2 linked regions of the Beijerinckia sp. 28-YEA-48 genome follow. The protein of the gene in region 1 interacts with the protein of each later gene in a pairwise test. Links are inferred from orthologs where the notes say so. Each region holds a gene or a part of one and is shown on either strand. Other genes may lie near its edges.

Region 1 (5,378 bases):
CGGTTGTGCGGCGATGATCGAGCTGACGAGCACTTCGACGCGGCCCGTCGCTGCATCCTGCACCAGCTGCGCGGCATTGCGATAAGGCACTTCAGCCATGTCGAGCTGTGCCCGACGATTGAGAAGCCGGCCGGTGAAGACACCAGCGCCGGCTGTCGCGTCGACGCCGTAACTGACTTTACCTGGATTGGCCTTCACATATTTGATCAGCTCGCCGAGGTTCTGGGCCGGTACGGATTTGTGGACAGTGACGATCTGCGGGGCGAAATCGGCCACCAACGCGATCATGACAAAGCTCTTCTCCGGATCATACGGGAGCTTCTTGAATGTCGTCGGGTTGATGGCGAGGCCGGACGTGTTGGAGAAGAGCAGGGTATAGCCATCGGGGTCGGATGTTGCAGCCGCCTGATGCGCCAATAGGCCCGAGGCGCCAGGCATATTCTCAACGTACATCGATCCGCCAATGGTCTTCGATACTTCCGTCGCCATGACGCGGGCGATGACATCGGTTCCTGCTCCCGGACCAGTCGGCACGATCAATTTGATCGGCCGCGCGGGCCAGTTTCCAGTGGAGCCTTGGGCTTGAACGGCTGTCTGCGAAAGGCCGCTGAACAAAGCAGCAGCCAGGATCAGCTGGCGAATTTTCATATTCTATCCTCCCAGAAGAATTATGGAGCGGTTTGCTCGCGATAAGTGTCAGCGCTCCTGGCGCTGCTTAAATTTTAAAACGTGGGAACAACGCGGCGGCATTGCCGCCGGCGATGCCAGCGCGCACATCGGGCGTCAGATCGAGCGCGGCAAACTCCGCAACGCTGTGGCCGATGGGAAAGTAGGAGAAGTCCGTGCCAAACAGCAGGTGCGAGACGGGGACGATCCGTTGCAGCAGCGCCATGGTTTCAGGCGCATAAGCCTGCCCGCAGTCGAAATAGAATTTCGCGAACTCGGCGTAGATGCCGTCGGGAAACAGCTCGGCCAGCTTTGTCGGGCCGACGGTCTTCCAACCGGAGAAGCCGAAAATCCGTCCGAGCAATGGCGGCATGACACCGCCACCATGGCAGAAAATGAAGCGGATATCGGGATGGCTGCGTGTAATGCCTTTGGCCAGCAGCCCAAGGATGGCGCGCGCCGAGTTCACCGGAAATTCCAGCCATGGCGACGAGATATCGCTACCGCCATAAGCGCGGCTGAGCGCGGCACAGTTCGAGGTCGGAGCCGGATGAACAAAGACTACGGCCTTGCGCCGGTTGAGTTCGTCGAAGACCGGCCGGTTCCTGTCATCGCTGAGCCAAAGGTCGCCTTCATTGGTCGATATCGCGATGCCATCGACCTTCAAAACATCGAAGGCATAGGCGATTTCGGCGAGCGCAAGATCGATCTGCGGCAGCGGCAGCGAGGCAAAAAGACCAAACCGGCCAGGATGATCGAGGCAGGCTCTCATGCCCCATTCGTTCCAAGCGCGGACGCGGGCCGGCCGATCGGCGCTTGCCCAATCGCTGACCGGGCCGAGCGAGGCGATCGCGGTTGCGATGCCGTTCTGGTCCATCTGATCGAGGGCCATGTCGATCGACCAGAAATTGCCGTCGTTATCCTTTGAAGATGGATTGAAATGATGATGAATATCGATCGTGACGGAGCCAGGCACGTGGTCCGTCATCCTTGCGCCGTCGATTCACGTGCCAGCTTTTCAGCGATCAAGGCGCGCATCGCCGCCTTGTCGGCCTTGCCGACCTTGGTGAGCGGAAAGGCATCGATGACCTCGACACGTTCCGGCAGCTTGTATTTGGCGACGCCAAGCGTGAGGAGAAACTGGCCGAGTTCTGCGACGCTCGGCGTCGGCCGTCCGGCATGCATGATCAGAAAGGCGCAGACCTTTTCGCCATAGATCGGATCTGGCATGGCGACGACGCGCACATCGGAGATGTCGGGGTGCTGGACGACCAGGCCTTCCACCTCTTCGGCGCCGATCTTTTCGCCGCCGCGGTTGATGTTGTCCTTGATGCGGCCTTCGAACGAATAGCAGACGCGGCCCTCGATATGGTGCGTGCGCAGCAGGTCGCCGGTGCGGAAGAAACCGTCCGAGGTAAAGGAGGCGGCCGTCGTCTCAGGATCGCCGACATAGCCGGTGAGCGTCGTCGGCCCGCGAAAGCACAATTCGCCGATCTCGCCGAAGGCGACCTCGGTCTCTGTGCCTGGCGCGAGCAGGCGCACTTCGTCGCCGGGAGAAACCGGATAGCCGACCGTGTGATGGCGCACGAAGGCCGGCATCGTTGGCGCGGAGCCAAACAGCATGCCCTCGGTCATGCCGAACATCTGGCTCACGGGCAGGCCGACATGCGCTTCCACGGCCTCGGCGCGGGTCAGCGAGAAGAACTGTTTGAGAGAACGGATGCTGTTGCGATCGATGTCCTTCACTTCGAGCAGTTTCGGCGCGATCGGGCCGATACTGCCGGTGAAGGTCACGCCATGGCGTTCGATCAGGCGTAGCATTTCGGGAATGTCGACGCGCGGCTGCATGATCAGCGTGCGGCCGTCGACGGTGACAGGCAGAACCGCGAAGATCGTGCCGGCGTTGTGGATCAGCGGCAGGCTCCACAGGGTCACATCCTCGCCGGTCAGCCCATAACATTGGCCGAGCTGACGGGCCGAGCCGAGATATTCGCCATGCATGCGAGGGATGATCTTCGGCAGATTGGTCGATCCGCCCGAGAGCTGGAACACGGCGACATCGAGAACCCCGGGCGCCACATGCGCCGTCTTTGCGCGGGCCGTCTCGACATCGAAGGCCGTCGCCATATCGGCAAGAGAGGGGATGCCACTGCCGCGCACGACGATGACATGGGCCAAGCTCGGCACGGCCTCAGCCAGTTCGCGGGCGAAAGCCACTTGATCGAAATTCGGATTAACGTCGGCCTGGACGAAAATCGCCTTGGCATTGGTCTTCTCGGCGAAGTGGCGCATCTCGGTGATGCGATATTGCGGCAGGGTGCAGACCGGAACCACGCCGGCTTTCAAGCAGCCATAAAAGGCGCTGAAGAATTCGTTGCAGGTGCCGACCTGGAAGAGGGCGCAGTCGCCGGGCTTCAGACCGAGCGCCAGCAGGCTCGCGGCGACGGATTCCGACTGGGCATCGATGTCGGCAAAGGTCAGCGCGCGGTCGGCATCGACAATGGCGGTCTTGGCGGGATGGGCTTTGGCCGTTCGGCGCAGGCTGTCGCCGATGTTGAAGTCCAGCCAGTCGCCGGCATCGATGTGCCGTCGCGCTTCCTCTGCGGAGCGATAGGTGACGCCGGGCATCGGCTGATGTGGGCCGAAAGCGCTTGCCGAAGTGGCATCTATGGTCGCGCCCTGCTGCTTGATCCCCACCTGTTCCTCCCTGCGTGATCAGACCGCCGATCAGGATTGATTACAACGTTTCTGTCCGATATTCAACTATGGTGTTGATGTATTGACGTTGCCGTCAAATTGGACTGCGAACCGACGGAGACGGCAACGGTTTTCGCCCAAGGTTCCTCTTGCCGGGCGGTATTGGGACCCTCTATGCCGAGAGACCTTAGCAATCGAACAGGGATGGACATGGCCGTCGCTCGCTCCCGAAATCCCAAGTCTGAAAACAGCAAGACGACTTCCAGCAGGAAGGCGCCGAGCAAGACGGCGAAGCCGGGCAAAGCGGTTAAGCCGGTTATTGAGCCTGACCCAGCCGGTGGCATTCGCCGTGACCTGTTGGCGACGGAAGTGCTCGACAAGGCGGCGGACCTGTTCGCTAAACAGGGGTTTGCGGCGACCAGCTTGAAAGATGTCGCCGACGCGGTCGGCCTCCATCGTTCGTCGATCTACTACTACTATCCCAACAAGGACGCGCTGCTGCAGGAGTTGATCCAGGGCGTCACGCTGCCTGTCGCGCAGATCTTTCAGGAGGTTGATGGCGAAGCGCTGACACCCCTCGCCAAGATCGGCGAAGTGGTGCGCCGGCTGGTGCTGTGGGTCTCCGATCCCCACACCCATTTCCGGTTGGTGGAGCGCAGCGAGGCGGAACTGCCAGAGGCCGTAGCCATCGCGCACAAAGAAGCCAAGCGTCACATCCTGGGCGAGATGATGCGGTTGATCGAAGCGGCCGAACGGGCCGGAGAGGCGCGGGCGACCGATCGGCGGGTCAGCGCCTTCTCGATCATCGGCATGACCATGTGGACGGCTTGGTGGCTTTATCCGAGCCGGGAGCAGCGGCCGGAAGAAATCGCCCAGCGGATGGCCGAAAACGCCATGGCTGTGGTGCAGCGCACGGCCGCGACGAAGAAGGCGGCGACGGTCAGCGCGCTGTCGCGCGAGATCCGTGAGAATCTCGCGCTCATCGAGCGGTTGGCGGAAAAGGATTAGGCGCCCCGGTTCTGTGCGCTGGCGCACACGCCGGCAGCATCATCCAATTGTATGTCTTTCCGGAAACTTGACCGCTGCCATATTCGTCGAAATCGGCTGCGGTATAACAACTGCCAAGAGACATGATTGGAGCGGAACCATGAAGGTTCATCAGACCGGCGCGGCGCTTTTATTGGCGGCTCTCAGCCTTGCGAGCGTCGGCGGGCCACAGGCCTTGGCGCAGACAACGGCTGCCGCCGTCACCGATCCTTCCGCGCTTCTGAATGCGGCGACGACCAAGTTCAACGCCTATGTGGCTCTGATGAACCGGACGTTGCGGGTCGAGGATTCGATCAATCGCTACCGAAGCTGGGTCAATATGAAGAGCGGTCCGACCGGCAAGGAACGCTACATCGATTACGGTCTCTATGAAGTCTATGACACATCGGGCGAGACGGCAGCTGCTGAAGCGGCAGCCGGACGCGAGCCGGCCATGCCGGATCTCGATGCGGCGATGAAGAGCTTCATTGCGGCCAACACGGCGATCAGCCCGCTGCTGAACCAAGCCAGCGGCTATTACGAACGCAAGGATTACCTGGCCGACAAAATGGCTGAGGGCAAGGAACTGCACGCCAAATTGGTGCCGGCGATCGATGCCTATGAGACGGCGCGGGCCCGTTTAGAGGTTGCCTTCCGCGTCGAGAAAGACAAAGCCGACCAGCAACGGCTTGACGTCATTGAAAAGCAGGAAGGCCGGCAGGCGAAGTGGCAGCGGACCAATGTGATGTGGAAAATCCGTCGCGTGATGGATGTTTTGCCAGGCAATGGCCGCCAGCCGGTCGATCTGGCGGTCTTCGACGCGACGCTCAACGACTACGCTGGTGCTATCAAGGAGATGGTGGCGTTCACCGCCAGCAATCCGAAGGCATTGTCGAGTTTCGCGTCGACGCCCAGCCAGCTCTTGGGCGATCTGCGCGGGCTGCGCGAACAGCTGGCCCGCAGCAAGGGCGATCTGCGCCGTGGCAATG
Region 2 (5,312 bases), 1.8 Mb from region 1 along the record:
GCGATTGTTGAAGGCCTGGCGCAACGCATCATCAATGGCGACGTGCCCGAAGTGTTACGCGACAAGCGCCTTGTGGAATTGAACGTCAACTCCCTTGTCGCCGGCTCGAAATATCGCGGTGAATTCGAAGAGCGCGTCAAACAGGTGATGGACGAGATTTCCGATAAGCGCGACGAGCTTTTGCTGTTCATCGACGAAGTTCACATGATCGTTGGCGCTGGACAGGGGGGCGGCGAAGGCGGCCTCGACATCGCCAATGTGTTCAAGCCGGCAATGGCGCGCGGCGAGATCAATCTGATCGGCGCGACGACCTTGAGCGAATATCAGAAGCACATCGAGAAAGACGCCGCGTTGGAACGGCGCTTTCAACCGGTCCTGGTGTCCGAACCGACGGTGGAACAGACGATCGCCATTCTGCGCGGCCTGCGCGATCGATTGGAGGCGCACCACAAGGTCACGATCCAGGATGAGGCTTTCGTCGCGGCGGCGGAATTGTCGGATCGCTATATCACCGGGCGCTTCCTGCCGGACAAAGCGATCGATCTGATCGATCAAGCAGCAGCGCGCGTGCGCCTCTCCACCACCTCCCGCCCGGCCGAGATCCATGAACTCGAAGCCGAGATCGCCCAGCTGAAGCGCGAACATGACTCCGCCGTTTCCCGCAAACAGTTCGATCGGGTGAAGGACTTCGATAGCCAGCTCGCGACCAAGGAAAAAGCCCTCACTGAGGCCACCGACGTTTGGAAGAGAAAGGTCGGCTCCAGCACCGCCGGCGTCTCGACCGAACAGGTGGCGGAGATCGTTTCAAAACTGACCGGCATTCCCATCACCGAACTGACGGAAGAAGAGAAAGCCAAGCTGCTGCGCATGGAGGAGCGGCTGCATCAGCGTGTCATCGGCCAGGAGGAGGCGATCCGCGCCGTCAGCGACGCAGTCCGCCTGTCGCGCGCCGGCTTGCAACAAGGCCATCGACCGATCGCCACCTTCCTGTTTCTGGGGCCGACCGGCGTCGGCAAGACGGAGCTTGCCAAGGCTTTGGCCGAGATCGTCTTCGGCGACGAGGACGCGGTCGTGCGTATAGACATGAGCGAATATATGGAGCGTCATGCGGTGGCCCGGCTGATCGGTGCACCGCCCGGCTATGTCGGCTATGACGAGGGCGGCCAACTCACCGAGCGGGTGCGCCGCCGGCCCTATTGCGTCATCCTGCTCGACGAGATCGAGAAGGCCCATGCGGATGTCTACAATGTGTTGCTGCAGGTCTTCGATGATGGCCGATTGACGGATGGCAAAGGCCGCGTCGTCGATTTTTCCAACACACTGATCATCGCCACCAGCAATCTGGCGTCCGATGTCGTCATGGGCCGGCGCGGGCAACTCGGATTTCATCCGCCATCGTCATCGAGTTCTGTCCGCGACGATGTGATGAGCGTGCTGCGCTCGCATTTCCGGCCCGAATTCATCAACCGGATCGACGAGATCATCATCTTCCAATCGCTCGACCAGGTGCAGATCAAAGAGATCGTCCGATTGCAGCTGCAACGCGTGCAAAAGATCGCCCAGGGACAAGATATCGAACTGGTGTTCGACGAAACCCTGGTCGAACACTTTGCCAGCGAAGGCTACCAGCCCGAATATGGCGCGCGGGAATTGCGTCGCCAGATCCGTCAGCAGCTGGAGACCGAACTGGCCAAGTCGATGCTCAAGGGTGAGATCAAGGAAGGCAATCGCGTCGTCTGCGCCTACGATGCAAAGGCCGGCAAGGTGACATTTGCCGTTGAACAGGCTCAGCCGACCGCGACAAATGGAGATGCAAGCGCGAAACCCGCGCAGCCCGCCAAACCACAGAAGACGGCCGACGCGGCTAGAGGCGACGGCAAATCACATCAGAACGTCGTTCATCAGCGCTCTGCTGAGTAGCGGTGTATCATATGGCCCGAAACCTTCGTGTCATCCCGGACGCCGCAGCCGTCGGGGTGACACGGAGGAAACGCGGCCGCTGCCATCACCCGCCAGCGTTCAGAACCTTGCCATCGACGGTGACCGGGTTTGCCGCGATGAGGACGAAGGCAATCACGCAAGGCTCGGTGCTGCGATTGAACCAGTTGTGAATGGTGCCGCGCTGAATCAGGACATCGCCGGCGCGGAGCAGAACCTCTTCGCCATCGAGATCCATAACGATCTCACCCGAAATGACCACGGCGTAATCGAGGGAATCGGTGCGGTGATTGCGGGGATGGACGCCAGGCGCGAAGCTGATGACGCGAAATACGGTGCCGTTGGGATGCGCCGTGCTGGTCTGACGCTTGGATTCATCGGCATTGCCGTCATTGCTGATCGGGAAACCTTCCGAGGTCCAGACCACCGTCGGATTGGCGCCCGGCCGGCTCTCGGCCGTGCTCGTCACGACCTCGTCGATCATGACGGTCGCTTTGCCCTCCTTGGTGTGGCCAGTGACGACGCGGCGGACGGTGATCGACATGCGGGCTTCCTCTCTGAATGATCGATTGCCTCTTGGTATGACCGATCAAGCCAGCGCGCAATACCGCAGCCGAAAGCCGCCGCACACATGCGGCAGCCTTCAAGAGGCCCAGGAAACCCGTCTGAAATTATACCGAGCGGCCGCCGTCAACGTTGAGGATCGAGCCGGTCACCAAACGCGCCAAGTCGGACGCGAGGTAGAGCGCCGCACCTGCGATGTCATCGGGACGGATGATCTCGCCCATGGGAATCTGGCTGGCAAAGGCGCCGACCACGTCCTGCACCTGTTTGCCGCCGGTGAAGCCGCTCAGCATCGGCGTCTCGGTTGCGCCTGGATTGATGCCGTTGACGCGGATGCCGTCCTTCGCCAGTTCCAGCGCCAGGGATAGCGTGGTGGCGACCGCCGCGGCCTTGGAGGCGCCATAGGCGGCGAGACCAGGCTTCGGACGCACGGCGATGACGGAGCAGATGTTGACCACAGCGGCATTGCCGCTGCCGCGCAGAAGCGGCAGGAAATGCTTTGCCATCAGAAACAGCGAGCGCGTGTTGACGTTCATGATGCGATCCCACGCCTCCACCGTCATGGTTTCGATGGGCGTATAGGACTGCGGCACGCCGGCGCAGTTCACCAGAATGTCGAGTGCGCCCTGCCCCGCCGCAATGCGCGCCGCCAAACGCGCCACGCTCTCCTCGGAGGCGACGTCCGCATGCCAGAGCGGGCCGAACTCGCCCACGGCTGCCTGATCGCTATCCTTGGCGCCGATATCGGCGACGATCACCGTGGCGCCGCTGGCCTTGAACAGCGCCGCGATCGCACGGCCGATGCCCGATACACCGCCCGTCACCAGCGCGGTCTTGCCGCGCAACAGGCCTGGAGTTTCGCTGGTGGGAAATGCAGGAAGCGCCATCGTCACACCTTATGAAAGTTCATCGCGTGGATTTCGGTGAATTCGGCCAGGCCCAACTCTGAATTCTCGGTGCCGATGCCGCTCTGCTTGATGCCGCCAAACGGCATATGGCGACGGCCCAGGCGCGATTGCGCGTTCTTGTTGATATAGGTCATGCCAGCTTCGAGCCGGCGGGCGAAAGCGACGCCACGCTCGAAATTGCTCGTCCAGACGCTGGAGCCGAGGCCGTATTCGGTGCCATTGGCCAAAGCGACGACGTCGTCCTCGCTCTTATAGCTCATCACCGGCAGGACCGGGCCGAACTGTTCGCAGGTGACGATGTCGAAATCGGCGCCCGGCTTCTTCACCAACACCGGCAAGATATAATTGCCTTCATCCCAGCTCTCAGGCGCGACTTTGTTGCCGAGTTCGATCAGCTCGCCACCAGCCGCGCGGGTCTTCTCGATGAGGCTCTTGAGATAAGCAAGCTGCGGCGGATTGTTGATCGGGCCGAAAGTCGTGCGCGGATCCAGCGGATGACCGACACGAAACGTATCGATATGAGCCGCCAGCTTTTCGAAGAACGCTTCGTAGATGCTCTCCGACACATAGAGCCGCTTGATGGCGAAGCAGAACTGACCCGAGCGATGAAAGGCGCCGGCCACCAGGGTCGGAATCGCCTTGTCCATGTCGACATCGTCCAGGACGATGGCCGCATCATTGCCGCCGAGTTCGAACTGGACGTTCTTCAGCGTTTCGGCGGCGGTCTTCATGATCTGCTTGGCCGCAGCGCCACCTCCGGTGAAGGAGATGAGGCGGACCTTCGGATGGGCGGCCAAGGCAGCGCCGGTCTCGGCGCCGCCGTGCACGACGTTGATGACGCCGCGCGGAAATAGGCCAGCGAGCTTTTCCATCAGGATGGCGATGCCAGCGGGCGCGGTCGGCGGCGTCTTGATCACCATCGTGTCGCCGGCCACCAGCGCCGGGGCGAACTTGCGGATCAATAGCACGATCGGCGCGTTCCACGGCACGATGGCCGCCACCACGCCGATGGGCTTGTGCTCGATACGCACAATGCTCGCCTTGTCTTCGACGATCAACGGCTCAAGCGCGATCTTCGCGGCTTCGACATTGTCGCGTGCGGCGAAAGCTGCACCGCGCAGTTCCATGATGATCTCGACGGGCAGCATGCCGGTCTCGCGCACAACGACGCCAGCCAGACCTTCAATGCCCTTTTCCGCTTCTTCTTCGATCAGGTCGGCAGCGCGCAACACGGCGGCGGCGCGATCATCGACAGAGATCGCGCCCCAGGGTTTTAGTGCCCGGTGCGCCGCTTCAACGGCGAGATCGACCAAAGCCTGATCAGCCACCGCGACCCGCGCGACGACATCATTGCTCCGACCGGGATCGCGCACGTCAAAGCGCGTGTCGGCGCCTGCCCAGGCACCATCGATGAAATTGTCCACCGTCAGTGTGGCCGGCGTAACGAGATTTGCAGCAGCGGTCATCACGGATGCCTCACTTGTGAAAATTGATGGCGTGATATTCGACATATTCACGCAGGCCTATGGGTGAGCTTTCACGGCCAATGCCGCTTTGCTTCACGCCGCCGAAGGGAATGTTCTTCTGGCCAAGCCGCGACGTGCCGGAGTTGTTGATGAAGGTCATGCCGACCTCCAGCCGCTGCGCCAGCTTGAGCGCCTTGTCGAAATCGCGCGTCCAGATGCTGGAACCAAGGCCCAATTCAGACGCATTGATGCTGTCGACCACCTGATCGAGATCGTCGTAGCGCACCACCGGCAGCAACGGGCCGAACTGCTCGACCTGCACAAGTTCGGCTTCCAAATCGAGATCGGAGACCACGACCGGACGCATGTAATAGCCCTCATCCCAGGTCTCCGGCGCCACCACGCTGCCGAGTTCCTTGACTGTGTAGCCAGCCTG

The links. The genes of interacting proteins can lie anywhere in the genome.
Region 2: the proteins of BLW50_RS07335 (region 1) and BLW50_RS16080 interact in binary tests that used the Escherichia coli proteins (3 or more experiments, as listed by UniProt). The link is inferred for Beijerinckia sp. 28-YEA-48 from one-to-one orthologs.

The regions. Positions count from the first base shown.
Region 1 is NZ_FNSI01000001.1:1,555,429-1,560,806, reverse strand. The notes cover bases 1,008-3,873. They hold BLW50_RS07335 (AMP-binding protein), read right to left. Parts: upstream 3,364-3,873; coding sequence 1,651-3,363; downstream 1,008-1,650. Other genes in these bases: BLW50_RS07330 (TetR/AcrR family transcriptional regulator), read left to right, coding at 3,574-3,873; BLW50_RS07340 (amidohydrolase family protein), read right to left, coding at 1,008-1,654. Outside these bases: BLW50_RS07345 (Bug family tripartite tricarboxylate transporter substrate binding protein), read right to left, coding at 1-648; more of BLW50_RS07340, read right to left, coding at 716-1,007; more of BLW50_RS07330, read left to right, coding at 3,874-4,371; BLW50_RS07325 (YiiG family protein), read left to right, coding at 4,511-5,378. UniProt on the Escherichia coli protein: Involved in the biosynthesis of the siderophore enterobactin (enterochelin), which is a macrocyclic trimeric lactone of N-(2,3-dihydroxybenzoyl)-serine.
Region 2 is NZ_FNSI01000001.1:3,384,072-3,389,383, forward strand. Bases 1,500-4,299 are described here. They hold BLW50_RS16080 (SDR family NAD(P)-dependent oxidoreductase), read right to left. Parts: upstream 3,390-4,299; coding sequence 2,610-3,389; downstream 1,500-2,609. Other genes in these bases: BLW50_RS16070 (ATP-dependent Clp protease ATP-binding subunit), read left to right, coding at 1,500-1,920; BLW50_RS16075 (cupin domain-containing protein), read right to left, coding at 2,006-2,482; BLW50_RS16085 (aldehyde dehydrogenase family protein), read right to left, coding at 3,392-4,299. In the rest of the region: more of BLW50_RS16070, read left to right, coding at 1-1,499; more of BLW50_RS16085, read right to left, coding at 4,300-4,876; BLW50_RS16090 (aldehyde dehydrogenase family protein), read right to left, coding at 4,887-5,312. UniProt on the Escherichia coli protein: Involved in the biosynthesis of the siderophore enterobactin (enterochelin), which is a macrocyclic trimeric lactone of N-(2,3-dihydroxybenzoyl)-serine.